One region of the Paraburkholderia sp. FW306-02-B genome, then DNA from elsewhere that is predicted to be linked to it. Evidence: predicted binding sites of a transcription regulator. Region 1 holds the regulator's gene; each other region holds the start of a gene.
The links. Region 1 encodes LexA, which represses DNA repair genes until DNA is damaged. Its sites were predicted from a motif close to ACTGTATNNNNATACAGT; they were not measured.
Positions count from the first base shown of each region.

Region 2: AC3WOG_RS34060 (CppA family protein) is a predicted target of LexA. The motif match lies at 2,083-2,100, and genes of this name have one in related genera.
Region 3: AC3WOG_RS15640 (ATP-dependent helicase) is a predicted target of LexA. The motif match lies at 2,289-2,306, and genes of this name have one in related genera.

Region 1 is NZ_JBYSXZ010000001.1:2,812,795-2,816,160, reverse strand. Features, by position in the region: gene AC3WOG_RS12445 (universal stress protein) at 1-269, shown strand, start outside; gene AC3WOG_RS12440 (DUF2939 domain-containing protein) at 302-955, opposite strand; gene AC3WOG_RS12435 (hypothetical protein) at 1,110-1,454, opposite strand; gene lexA (transcriptional repressor LexA) at 1,528-2,178, opposite strand; gene AC3WOG_RS12425 (sulfate ABC transporter substrate-binding protein) at 2,494-3,366, shown strand, end outside.
Region 2 is NZ_JBYSXZ010000002.1:2,841,727-2,845,092, reverse strand. Features, by position in the region: gene AC3WOG_RS34070 (ABC transporter substrate-binding protein) at 1-348, shown strand, start outside; gene AC3WOG_RS34065 (L-fuconate dehydratase) at 460-1,758, shown strand; gene AC3WOG_RS34060 (CppA family protein) at 1,777-2,052, opposite strand; gene AC3WOG_RS34055 (DUF3597 domain-containing protein) at 2,187-2,588, opposite strand; gene AC3WOG_RS34050 (amidase) at 2,723-3,366, opposite strand, start outside.
Region 3 is NZ_JBYSXZ010000001.1:3,536,566-3,539,931, forward strand. Features, by position in the region: gene AC3WOG_RS15635 (DUF4088 family protein) at 1-23, shown strand, start outside; gene AC3WOG_RS15640 (ATP-dependent helicase) at 103-2,232, opposite strand; gene AC3WOG_RS15645 (hypothetical protein) at 2,547-3,005, opposite strand; gene AC3WOG_RS15650 (RNA-binding S4 domain-containing protein) at 3,312-3,366, shown strand, end outside.

The DNA of each region.
Region 1 (3,366 bases):
CTCGTGACATCCTTCAGGAAGGGGTGGACTGGCTCACCGAGCGCGGCGTCAGCGCGCAAGGACATTTTGCGTTCGGTCATCCCATCGACGAGATTGCCAATCTCGCCAACGAACTGCATGTCGACCTGGTGGTGGTCGGCCACCGTTGCCGCACTGGCCTGTCGCGCTGGTGGATGGGCGCAGGGAATACGCCGCTGCTCGACCGGGTCTCCTGCAGCATTCTGGTGGCGTGTTCGTCCGCGCAGGAACAGCAGCAAGCGGCGGCTTGACGGCAGCATCATGAACCGCGTCGGCCGAACGATCAGTCGTTCAGGTCGACCGCGGCCAGCTTCCATGTGAACAAACCTTCGCGCCGCAAGATCGCGGCGTAGCGCGCGTCGCCCGCGCCGTGCTGATACCTGATGACGAATTCGTTGATGCCGCGATAGCCAGCCGTGGTTTGCGGCGGTTGCGGCGGCGTGGCGCTGTTGGTTGCGTTGTTAGCCGTGCCATTGGCGGTACTGCTTTCGGCAGAGGGCGTCGGCGCAGTGGCGCCCGGTGCGTTTTTCGCGGTAGGCGGTGCAGGCGGCCGTTCGCCCGGTTCGCCACGCGGCGGCATGCCGTTCAGCAATGCAGCAACGCCGTCCGGTGTCGCATACGCGTCCACTAGCGGACCGATCAGCGCAACGCCGATCATCGCGCCGATCGCGGCGAATGGGTTGCCGTTGCCATGTGCGTCGAGCCGGCGTGTCAGCAAGCCGGTGACCTGCTGCTTCAGGCTCTCGCGCAACGCTGGAAAGTCGACATACTGATTGACGGTTTCCGTATCGCGCGCGTCCGCCGCGCGTTTCAGATTGTTCAGCGCGATATACGGCGACGCGTAGCCGAATCCCAGTGCGGCCACCACCACAATCACAATCAGAACAACGATCAGCGGCCGTGTGGCGCTGCGTTTGGTGCGTGTCGAAACTGCCATCGAGTGGAGCTCTCTATCAAGGGTGGTCTAACGTGGACCGCGGCCACACGAAAACGATCCCACGCGATGCAATATCTGAAGAGGTGCGAGCGGGGCAACCGAAGGGCAACCGTGGGCCAACCGCAGGGCAACCACGCTCGCGCCCGACACCTCATTACTCGAACACCGCGCCGTGCACATTGGCTTCTTCAGCGATGCAGCGATCGATCATCCGGCACACGGCGTCTATCGTGCCGACCATGATCAACCGCGACGGCCCGTGATAGACGCGCACCGGCGCGCGCCGCGCCGGCTCGGCCGTATTCAGCCCCGAATTCAACGACACGCGAGCGAAAGCCGGCAACGACGACGGCAAGCTCGACGCGCGCGATGCGGGTTCGTCGAATAGCGATGGAGAGCTGGCCGTGGACGCCTCGATCAGCGAACAGGGCACCAGCTTGCGCAGATGGCGCAAACGACCGAACTGGCGAAAAGGCAGCAGGCGGGCAAGGCGTTCCATGAGTCTCTCCAGGCGATTCAACGTAGGGGCAGCGACGCGTTGGCGTCGGACAAGCGTTGGTAGAAGCAGGCGCTCAGAACTCGCCGGGGCGGATCAGCCCAACAGCGATGCCTTCCAGCGCGAAATCCGCACTGCCGGTCTGAACGAAGATGTTTTCGTAGTCGGGGTTCTCGGCGATCAGCTCGATGCCGTTCGGCCGGCGCTTCAAGCGCTTGACCGTCACGTCGTCGCCTAGGCGCGCGATGATGATCTGGCCGTCTTTCGCTTCGCTCTTCTTTTGCACCGCCAGCAGGTCGCCGTCGAAGATGCCGGCGTCACGCATTGACAGGCCGCGAACTTTCAGCAGGTAGTCCGGCTTGCTTGAGAACAGCGCCGGGTCGCACGCATAGTGCTGCGAGATATGTTCCTGCGCGAGGATCGGGCTACCGGCCGCGACCCGGCCGATCAGCGGCAGCGACAGTTGCATGATGCTGGCGTGCGGCAGCGTGAACTGATGCGGCGAATCTTCGGGGCCCGCCAGCAGACGGATGCCGCGCGACGCTCCCGCCGCGAGTTCGATCACACCCTTGCGGGCCAGGGCCCGCAGGTGTTCTTCGGCCGAGTTGGCCGAACTGAAGCCCAGCTCGGCGGCGATTTCCGCGCGGGTGGGAGGGAAGCCGGTGCGTTCGATGGCCCGGCGAATCAGATCGAAAACCTGCTGCTGTCGTGCGGTGAGTTTGGTCATGGCGCCACTGTATGTATGAACAGGTGACTGTATTTTTATACAGTATTCGGCGCAATTCAAGCTTTACTTTAAGTTCGTCGGCTGGTGTGGCGTTCCTGCGCCGCAGAAGGACGTTCCAACACCTGTTTTCGTGCCGCAACGCCTTATCCAGCTGTCATTACCACTTTTGCGTATTAAAAAATGAAGAAACATTATTTTTAATGATGAAAGCCCTTCGATAGACTGGCCTCCGAGTTGGCGCTCATGTGCACGTGACCGCGACGCAAAACAACACCACACGCTGTTTCAGCGGACTACAACGCGGAGAAAGTTGGCATGAACCATCAGGGCACGGGGCTGGCAGGCAAGACCGGAAAACTCATCGCGGCGCTCGCGTTCGGCGCGGCAACGGCTGTCGGCGTGATGGCGCAGGCGCACGCCGCCGACACGACGCTGCTGAACGTGTCGTACGACCCGACGCGCGAACTGTATCAGGACGTCAATCAGGCATTCGGCAAGGAGTGGAAGACGAAGACGGGCGAGTCGATCACCTTCAAGCAGTCGCACGGCGGTTCGGGCGCTCAGGCGCGTTCGGTGCTCGACGGTTTGCAAGCGGACGTCGTGACGCTGGCGCTGGCCTACGACATCGATGCGCTGGCCAATAAGGGTTTGCTGGACAAGGGTTGGCAAAAGCGTTTGCCGGATAACGCGTCGCCGTACACGTCGACGATCGTATTCCTCGTGCGCAAGGGCAACCCGAAGCACATCAAGGACTGGGACGATCTGACCAGGCCGGGCGTGTCGATCGTTACGCCGAATCCGAAGACTTCAGGCGGCGCGCGCTGGAACTATCTGGCTGCATGGGCATATGCCGAACATCAGCCGGGCGGCAACGACCAGAAGGCCAGGGAATTCGTCGGTAAGCTCTATAAGAATGCCGGCGTACTGGATTCGGGTGCGCGCGGCGCGACTACCAGCTTCGTGCAACGGGGCATCGGCGACGTGCTGATCGCGTGGGAAAACGAAGCGTTCCTGTCGCTGAAGGAATTCGGTCCGGACAAGTTTGAGATCGTCGTGCCGTCGGTGAGCATTCTGGCCGAGCCGCCGGTTGCGGTGGTGGACAAGGTGGTCGACAAGCACGGCACGCGCAAGCTGGCCGAAGCGTATCTGAACTTCCTGTATAGCGAGCAGGGTCAGGAAATCGCCGCG
Region 2 (3,366 bases), on a different contig from region 1:
TCGGCGGAAATCGCCAAGGCGATGATCCAGGCCAACCCCAATCTCAAGGGCATTTTCGGCGCCAATGAAGGTTCGGCGGAGGGTGCCGCGATCGGCGTCAAGGAATCGGGCAAGAAGCTCGTGCTGATTGGCTACGACTCCGGCAAGGAGCAGAAGGAGGACATCAATTCGGGGCTGATGGCCGGCGCCATCACGCAGAACCCGGTCGGCATCGGCAAATGCGTCGTCGACTCCGCGGTGAAGGCGCTGAAGGGCGAGAAGCTGCCCAGGAAAGTCGACACGGGCTTCTATTGGTACGACAAGAGCAATATGAGCGATCCCAAGATCGCCGCTGTGCTCTACGACTGACCGTCGCTGTCAGGGCGCGGCGAGAGAGGGAGGGTCGCGGCGCCGTTCGGCGCCACGGCCCTCTTTGCTCATCGGCGCGAATCGAAAGCTGTCGACCAGGGGAGTGTGCAGATGCCCACGATCACCAGGCTGTCCGTGCGGGACATTCGGTTTCCGACCTCGCGTTCACTCGACGGCTCCGATGCGATGAACGCCGCGCCGGATTACTCCGCCGCCTACGTGACGCTCGAAACCGATTCGCCGCGGACGCTCACAGGCCATGGCCTCACCTTCACCATCGGGCGCGGCAACGAGATCTGCGTGAGTGCGGTACAGGCGCTTGCCCCGCTGATCGTCGGCAAAACGCTGGAGGATATCGCGGCGAACATGGGCGCTTTCTGGCGCGCGCTGACCTCGGACAGCCAGCTGCGCTGGATCGGCCCGGACAAGGGCGCCATTCATCTGGCGACGGCGGCTGTCGTGAATGCGGTCTGGGACTTGTGGGCAAAAGCGCAAGGCAAGCCGGTGTGGAAGCTGCTCGTCGACATGAGCCCCGAAGAACTCGTGCGTTGTCTCGACTTCCGCTATGTGACCGACGCGATTACGCCGCATGAAGCCATCGCCATGCTGCACCGCCATGCAAAAACCAGGGGTGAGCGCGAAAAGGACATGCTGGCGCGTGGCTATCCGGCCTACACGACTTCGGCAGGCTGGCTCGGCTACGACGACGACAAGATCCGCCGGCTCGCGCGTGAAGGCGTCGCGCAGGGCTGGACGCACTTCAAACAGAAGGTGGGCGGCAATCTCGAAGAAGATATGCGCCGAGCCCGCATTCTGCGTGAAGAAATCGGCGAAAACCGCAAGCTGATGATGGATGCGAACCAGGTGTGGGATGTCGATGAAGCGGTTGTCAACATGCGGCGCCTGGCGCAATTCGATCCGTGGTGGATCGAGGAACCCACGAGTCCCGACGACATTCTCGGCCACGCGGCCATCCGCCAGCGGATTCGGCCAATCGGCGTGGCGACGGGCGAGCACTGCCATAACCGTGTGATGTTCAAGCAGTTGCTGCAGGCGCACGCAATCGACTTCTGTCAGGTAGACAGCTGCCGCCTGGGCGGTCTGAACGAGGTGATCGTCGTCCTGCTGATGGCGGCGAAATTTGGCGTGCCCGTATGTCCGCACGCGGGCGGTGTCGGCTTGTGCGAGTACGTTCAGCACATTTCGCTTTTCGACTATATCTGCGTGTCGGCGTCGCTAGAAAACCGGGTACTCGAGTACGTGGATCATCTGCACGAGCATTTCGTCGATCCTGTCGTGATCCGCAAAGGCCGTTATATGCCGCCGCAACGTCCCGGCTACAGTATCGAGATGCATGCGGCATCGCTCGATCAGTATGACTTTCCTGAGGGCCCGGTCTGGCGGCCCTAAGACACGCGGCGGAGGTTTTCACCAGCGATGCGCCCGTTCACGCGCCGGCGTGTTCCGGGAAGTCAGTATCTGCCGGATCGTCGCCAGCGACTGCTCGGCGGCCGCGCTTGGACGCAGCGAACTGAATCGCGGCGCAGTCACACCGAGCGTTCGGCAGACCGCCGACAGGTATGGCTTCGCCGCTCCGCCGCATTGCTGCGCCGCTTGCGCGATTGCCGCGTCGCCGACCTGCGCCCGCAGCCACGCGAGCGTGCGGCGGTCCCGTTCATTCTGCACGCGCACCAGATGCTCCATGACGACCTCCGGAACTGTATATGCAAACATACTGTACATATATACAGGTTCCGCGGGTTTTTCAAGGTCCAGTCCGTTCAATTAACGAGGCGAACGGTGAAAGACCCTCGGTCAGGTGGGCGTCAGAAGCGAATTCAGGCCGCGAGGTCGGGCGGCAACTTCCCGCCGTTCGCCGCCAGCGCCGCCATCACCTGCTTGTGCAGCCAGATGTTCATGCTCGCCGAGTCGTTCATGTCGCCGCCGTACTTGAGTTCCTGGGCGAGCTGTTTGCGATGCTCGAGGCTGCTGTCGACGCCGAGCGCCTTCATTGTGTCGACGATTGACGTGCGCCAGTTCAGCGTTTGCCCGCTTTCACTGACAAACTGATCCATCACGGCTTCGACGTCGACGTCGGTCAACGGCGCGGGGGCTGGCGCGGCATCCGGGGCGGCAGCCTGTGCTGCCGCGGGATCCGGTGTCGGTTCCGCCGCGGGCGGCTGTTGATCCGGCTTTGCCTTTCCAAACAGCTTGTTCACAATATCGCCAAAGATGCTCATTCTGGATGCTCCCAACAGGTTGGTCATTCACGGAAACACCGTACCGTTTCCGGAACGTGTGCTTTCAATATGCTATCCGAGGTTTGCGTCTAAGCCGTGGCAAATTGTTTAGCAATGTTCAGTTCCCGGGCACGTCACGATTCGGCAAAGGCCGGCGGCTGCACGAATCCGCCAAATTCGCGCTCGGCTAGTTCAGCAAAGGCGATGGGCGTCCGGTCCTCGAGGTAGGGACCTATCGCCTGGAGCCCGATGGGCAAGCCGCTTTCCCCCAAGCCGATTGGAAATGCGGTCGCGGGCAATCCAGTCAAGGTTGCGAGACTCTGCCATAGGGCCTGTTGAGTGTAGGCAATCTGCCTGCCGTCGATTTCCAGACGGCGGGAGCGGATGTCAGAGTGGTCATGCGTGAAGGCCGTTGTCGGCAGTACGGGGCAAAGTACGAGATCCCATTCCCGAAAGAGCTGGCGCCACCGATGCATCAGGGCAACCCGGGTGCGGTCGGCAGCAATCCAGTCGCGATGGCTGAGCACAAGACCGCGTGACTCCATCGCAGCGTCACTGGTGTCGCTCGCGGGTAAACGGGCCGCTTGCTCCTGAAGCGCGCGATATTCCTCAAGTGGCATGTCTGCGCCCATGAATGACAAAAATAGCTGGCCTAAGGTGCGCATCACGAGCCCCAGGTCGGGCAGCAAGGCACTCCCAGTCGCCACTGTGCAGCTGGCTCCCTCAAGCCGCTGACGAAAACGCCGCATGGCCGCGCGTACCTCGTCGGAGATCGGTA
Region 3 (3,366 bases), 720 kb from region 1:
AGCAGCAACGGCAGTCGCGCTAGCGGTGGCCGGGGTTGGCCGGAGTGGCTTTAGCAGCCGGGAGGCCGCGCGACGTGCGGCTTCGAACCCCGCCGAACCGCGTCAATCCCACATCTTCCTGAGTTTCGCCCCAATCTCGATCTTCGCCTGCGCAGCCGCGGCCAGCCCCGCCGCTGTCGGCGCGCCCGGCACCGGCACGCGCGGCCACGCGTAGGCGTCGAACAGCGGCATCAGATGCGCCGGAATAAAGCGCGTGCGCGATGCCCAGACGTGACGGTCACCCATATGCGTCTGGTTGTGCACGTAAAAACGCTGCGGCACGACGATATGCAGGTCTTCCTTCGCGCGCGTCATCGCCACGTATAACAGGCGACGCTCCTCGTCGATTTCCTCTTCGCTGCCGGTGCCGAGATCGGACGGAATACAGCCGTCGACGCCGTTCAGCACGAACACGTTGCGCCACTCCTGCCCCTTCGCCGAATGGATTGTCGACAGGATCAGGTAGTCCTCGTCGATCAGCGGCACGCCGGATTCGCCGCTGGTGGCATCGGGCGGATCGAGCGTCAATTCGGTCAGGAAGCGCTCGCGCGACGGGTACGTGCCCGCAATGCTTTCCATCTGCAACACGTCCGCGTGACGGATCGCCGCGTCCTCGTGGTTGCGCTCGAGATGCGGCTCGTACCAGCGCCGCACCATTTCGAACTCGGCCGGCCAGGGCGTCTGCCGGTCGTACACGCTCGACATGAGCTTCACGAACGGATGCCAGTCTTCCTGCGCGCGAGCGGGCGGCGCGAACGCGGCCAGTGCACCGCCGGCGGTATCCGCCGGATTGCCGGCATCGGCGCGCGCGACGACCTCGTCGAGCACCTTCGCCGCAGTGGCCGGCCCGACGCCCGGCAGCAATTGCACGACGCGAAAACCGGCGACGCGGTCGCGCGGATTCTCCGCCCAGCGCAGCACCGCCAGCACATCCTTGACGTGCACCGAATCGAGAAACTTCAGGCCGCCGAATTTCACGAACGGAATATTGCGCCGGGTCAGTTCGATTTCGAGCGCGGCGCTGTGATGCGCGGCACGAAACAGCACCGCCTGCGACTTGAGCTTCATGCCCTGCTCGCGCGCCTCGAGCACCTGTTCGACGATGTAGCGGGCCTGATCCGCTTCGTCGGCGACCGTCACCAGACGCGGGCGCTGAGCCGAAGCCTTGTCGGTCCAAAGATTCTTCGTGTAACGCTCGCTGGCGAGTTCGATCACCGCGTTCGACGCCGCCAGTATCGGCCCGGTCGAACGGTAATTGCGCTCGAGCGTGACCTGTTTGGCGGGCGGATTGAAGTGCGCGGGGAAATCGAGAATGTTGCGTACGGTCGCGCCGCGAAACGAATAGATCGACTGGGCGTCGTCGCCGACCACCGTCAGCCCACGGCCATCGGGCTTCAAGGCGAGCAGGATCGACGCCTGCAAGCGGTTGGTGTCCTGATACTCGTCGACCAGCACGTGATCGAAGCGCGCCGACAGATCCGCCGCGATCGACGGCTCGGCAGCCATATGCGACCAGTAGAGCAGCAAATCGTCGTAGTCGAGCACGCTCTGCTTCTGCTTGGCATCGACGTAGGCGGCGAACAGCATGCGCAGATCGGCTTCCCACTCCCGGCACCAGGGAAATGCGTGGTTGAGCACGTCGATGAGCGACGCGCCGGTGTTCACGACGCGCGAGTAGATCGCGAAGCACGTGCCCTTCGCCGGGAAGCGCCGCTCTTTCGCCGACAGGCCGAGTTCGTAGCGCACGAGGTTCATCAGGTCGGCGGAATCCTCGCGGTCGTTGATCGTGAAGGCGGGTGCGAGACCGATCAGATCCGCGTACTCGCGCAACAGCCGCGCGCCGACGCTGTGAAAGGTGCCGGACCACGTCAGCCCTTGCGCCAGCGCGGCGCGCGTGCCAAGCGCCGCACCGGCGATGCGCGTGACGCGGCGAGTCATTTCGAGCGCGGCGCGGCGTGAAAACGTCAGCAGCAGGATGCGGCGGGGATCGGCGCCCTTGACCACCAGATTGGCGACCCGGTGCGCCAGCGTATTGGTCTTGCCCGAGCCCGCGCCCGCTATCACCAGCAGCGCGCCCGGCGGCTCGTTGGGCGTGCCGGCGCCGTACTCGACTGCTTCGCGTTGCGCGTCGTTGAGCTTGGCCAGCCAGGCGGCGGCATCGAACGGCGGCGGGGATTCGGCAACGGTGGGCACAGTGGATTGGGCGCAGGCGTGGTGGTGTGAAAGCAGTTAAAGAACAGGCGACGCATACTGTATATCCATACAACCCCAGCCGGCAAGCGACCCTTTTTTCGCGTCGGCTCCCCGGTCGCGGCGTCGCGCAAGAGCGCAAGGGACGGCGCAAAAAAATGGCCCGGGCGCAGGCGCGCACCGGACCATTTTTTGCAGCGAGGGCGCAAGGCGCTCGCCCCCTTCCACTGACGCCTATCGCTTCTGCAGCGCAAGCGTCTTCTTTCACGCGCTGCACCAGACCGTCAGAGCCTCAGCACAGCGGACCTGGTGCTTCGTTAGTGCTTCACATCGGCGCCGTTATCCTGATCGGTTGCCTGACCTTGCATGTTCATCTTCATTTCGTTGCCGGCGGCCTGCTTGTCCGCCTTCTGGTTGATCCGGGCATTGCGCACCTGTTGGTTGTATTGCGACTTGGCAGCCTTTTGCTGTTCCTTCAACTCGGCCTTCGACGACTTCTTCTGCGCCCGGTATTCGGCATTAGCCTGCGCATCGGCGTCGCGCTTCTGAACCAGCGGATCGGTCGAACCCGGCGCCGTCAGACGGGTCGGCGCCGGCGTTACCGGCTGCACGCCCTGCGCGGCAGGCGCTGCGGGCGCGAGATCGGCGCCTTGGGTCTGGACCTGTGCCTGGCCGGACATGCCGGCGGCCGGTTGCGCGGCAGTTTGCGCGACAGCGGCGGTCGCGGCAAAGGCAGTGAGGGCGGCACCGATCAGGAGCGTACGAATCTGGGTCATGATTATTCCTCTCTAAGGTTGTCAGGACGCGGGCGTCGTGTCTGGCGTGACGCATCGATGCCTGCCTCGCCCGGTCTGCTAGCCACTGAAAAAATGCGTGAAAAATCCAGCAGGCTTTTCTACAGACCTGCCCTTTCGGAGTGAAGTTCGTGAAAAACACCCCGTGTTACGGAACGTTTCATTTTCTGACAAACGCATAACATCTGCTTGCAATTGCCTGCGTGCGACTGGATGTGCGCATCGGCTTCGATCCAGGGCAAGCTTCTGGCTTATGATGCGAACCCTTTGCCTGAAGGCGCGAACGCCATGCCCAACCTCGATTTCACACTGACCGGCGACTACGTCGAACTGCACAATCTCC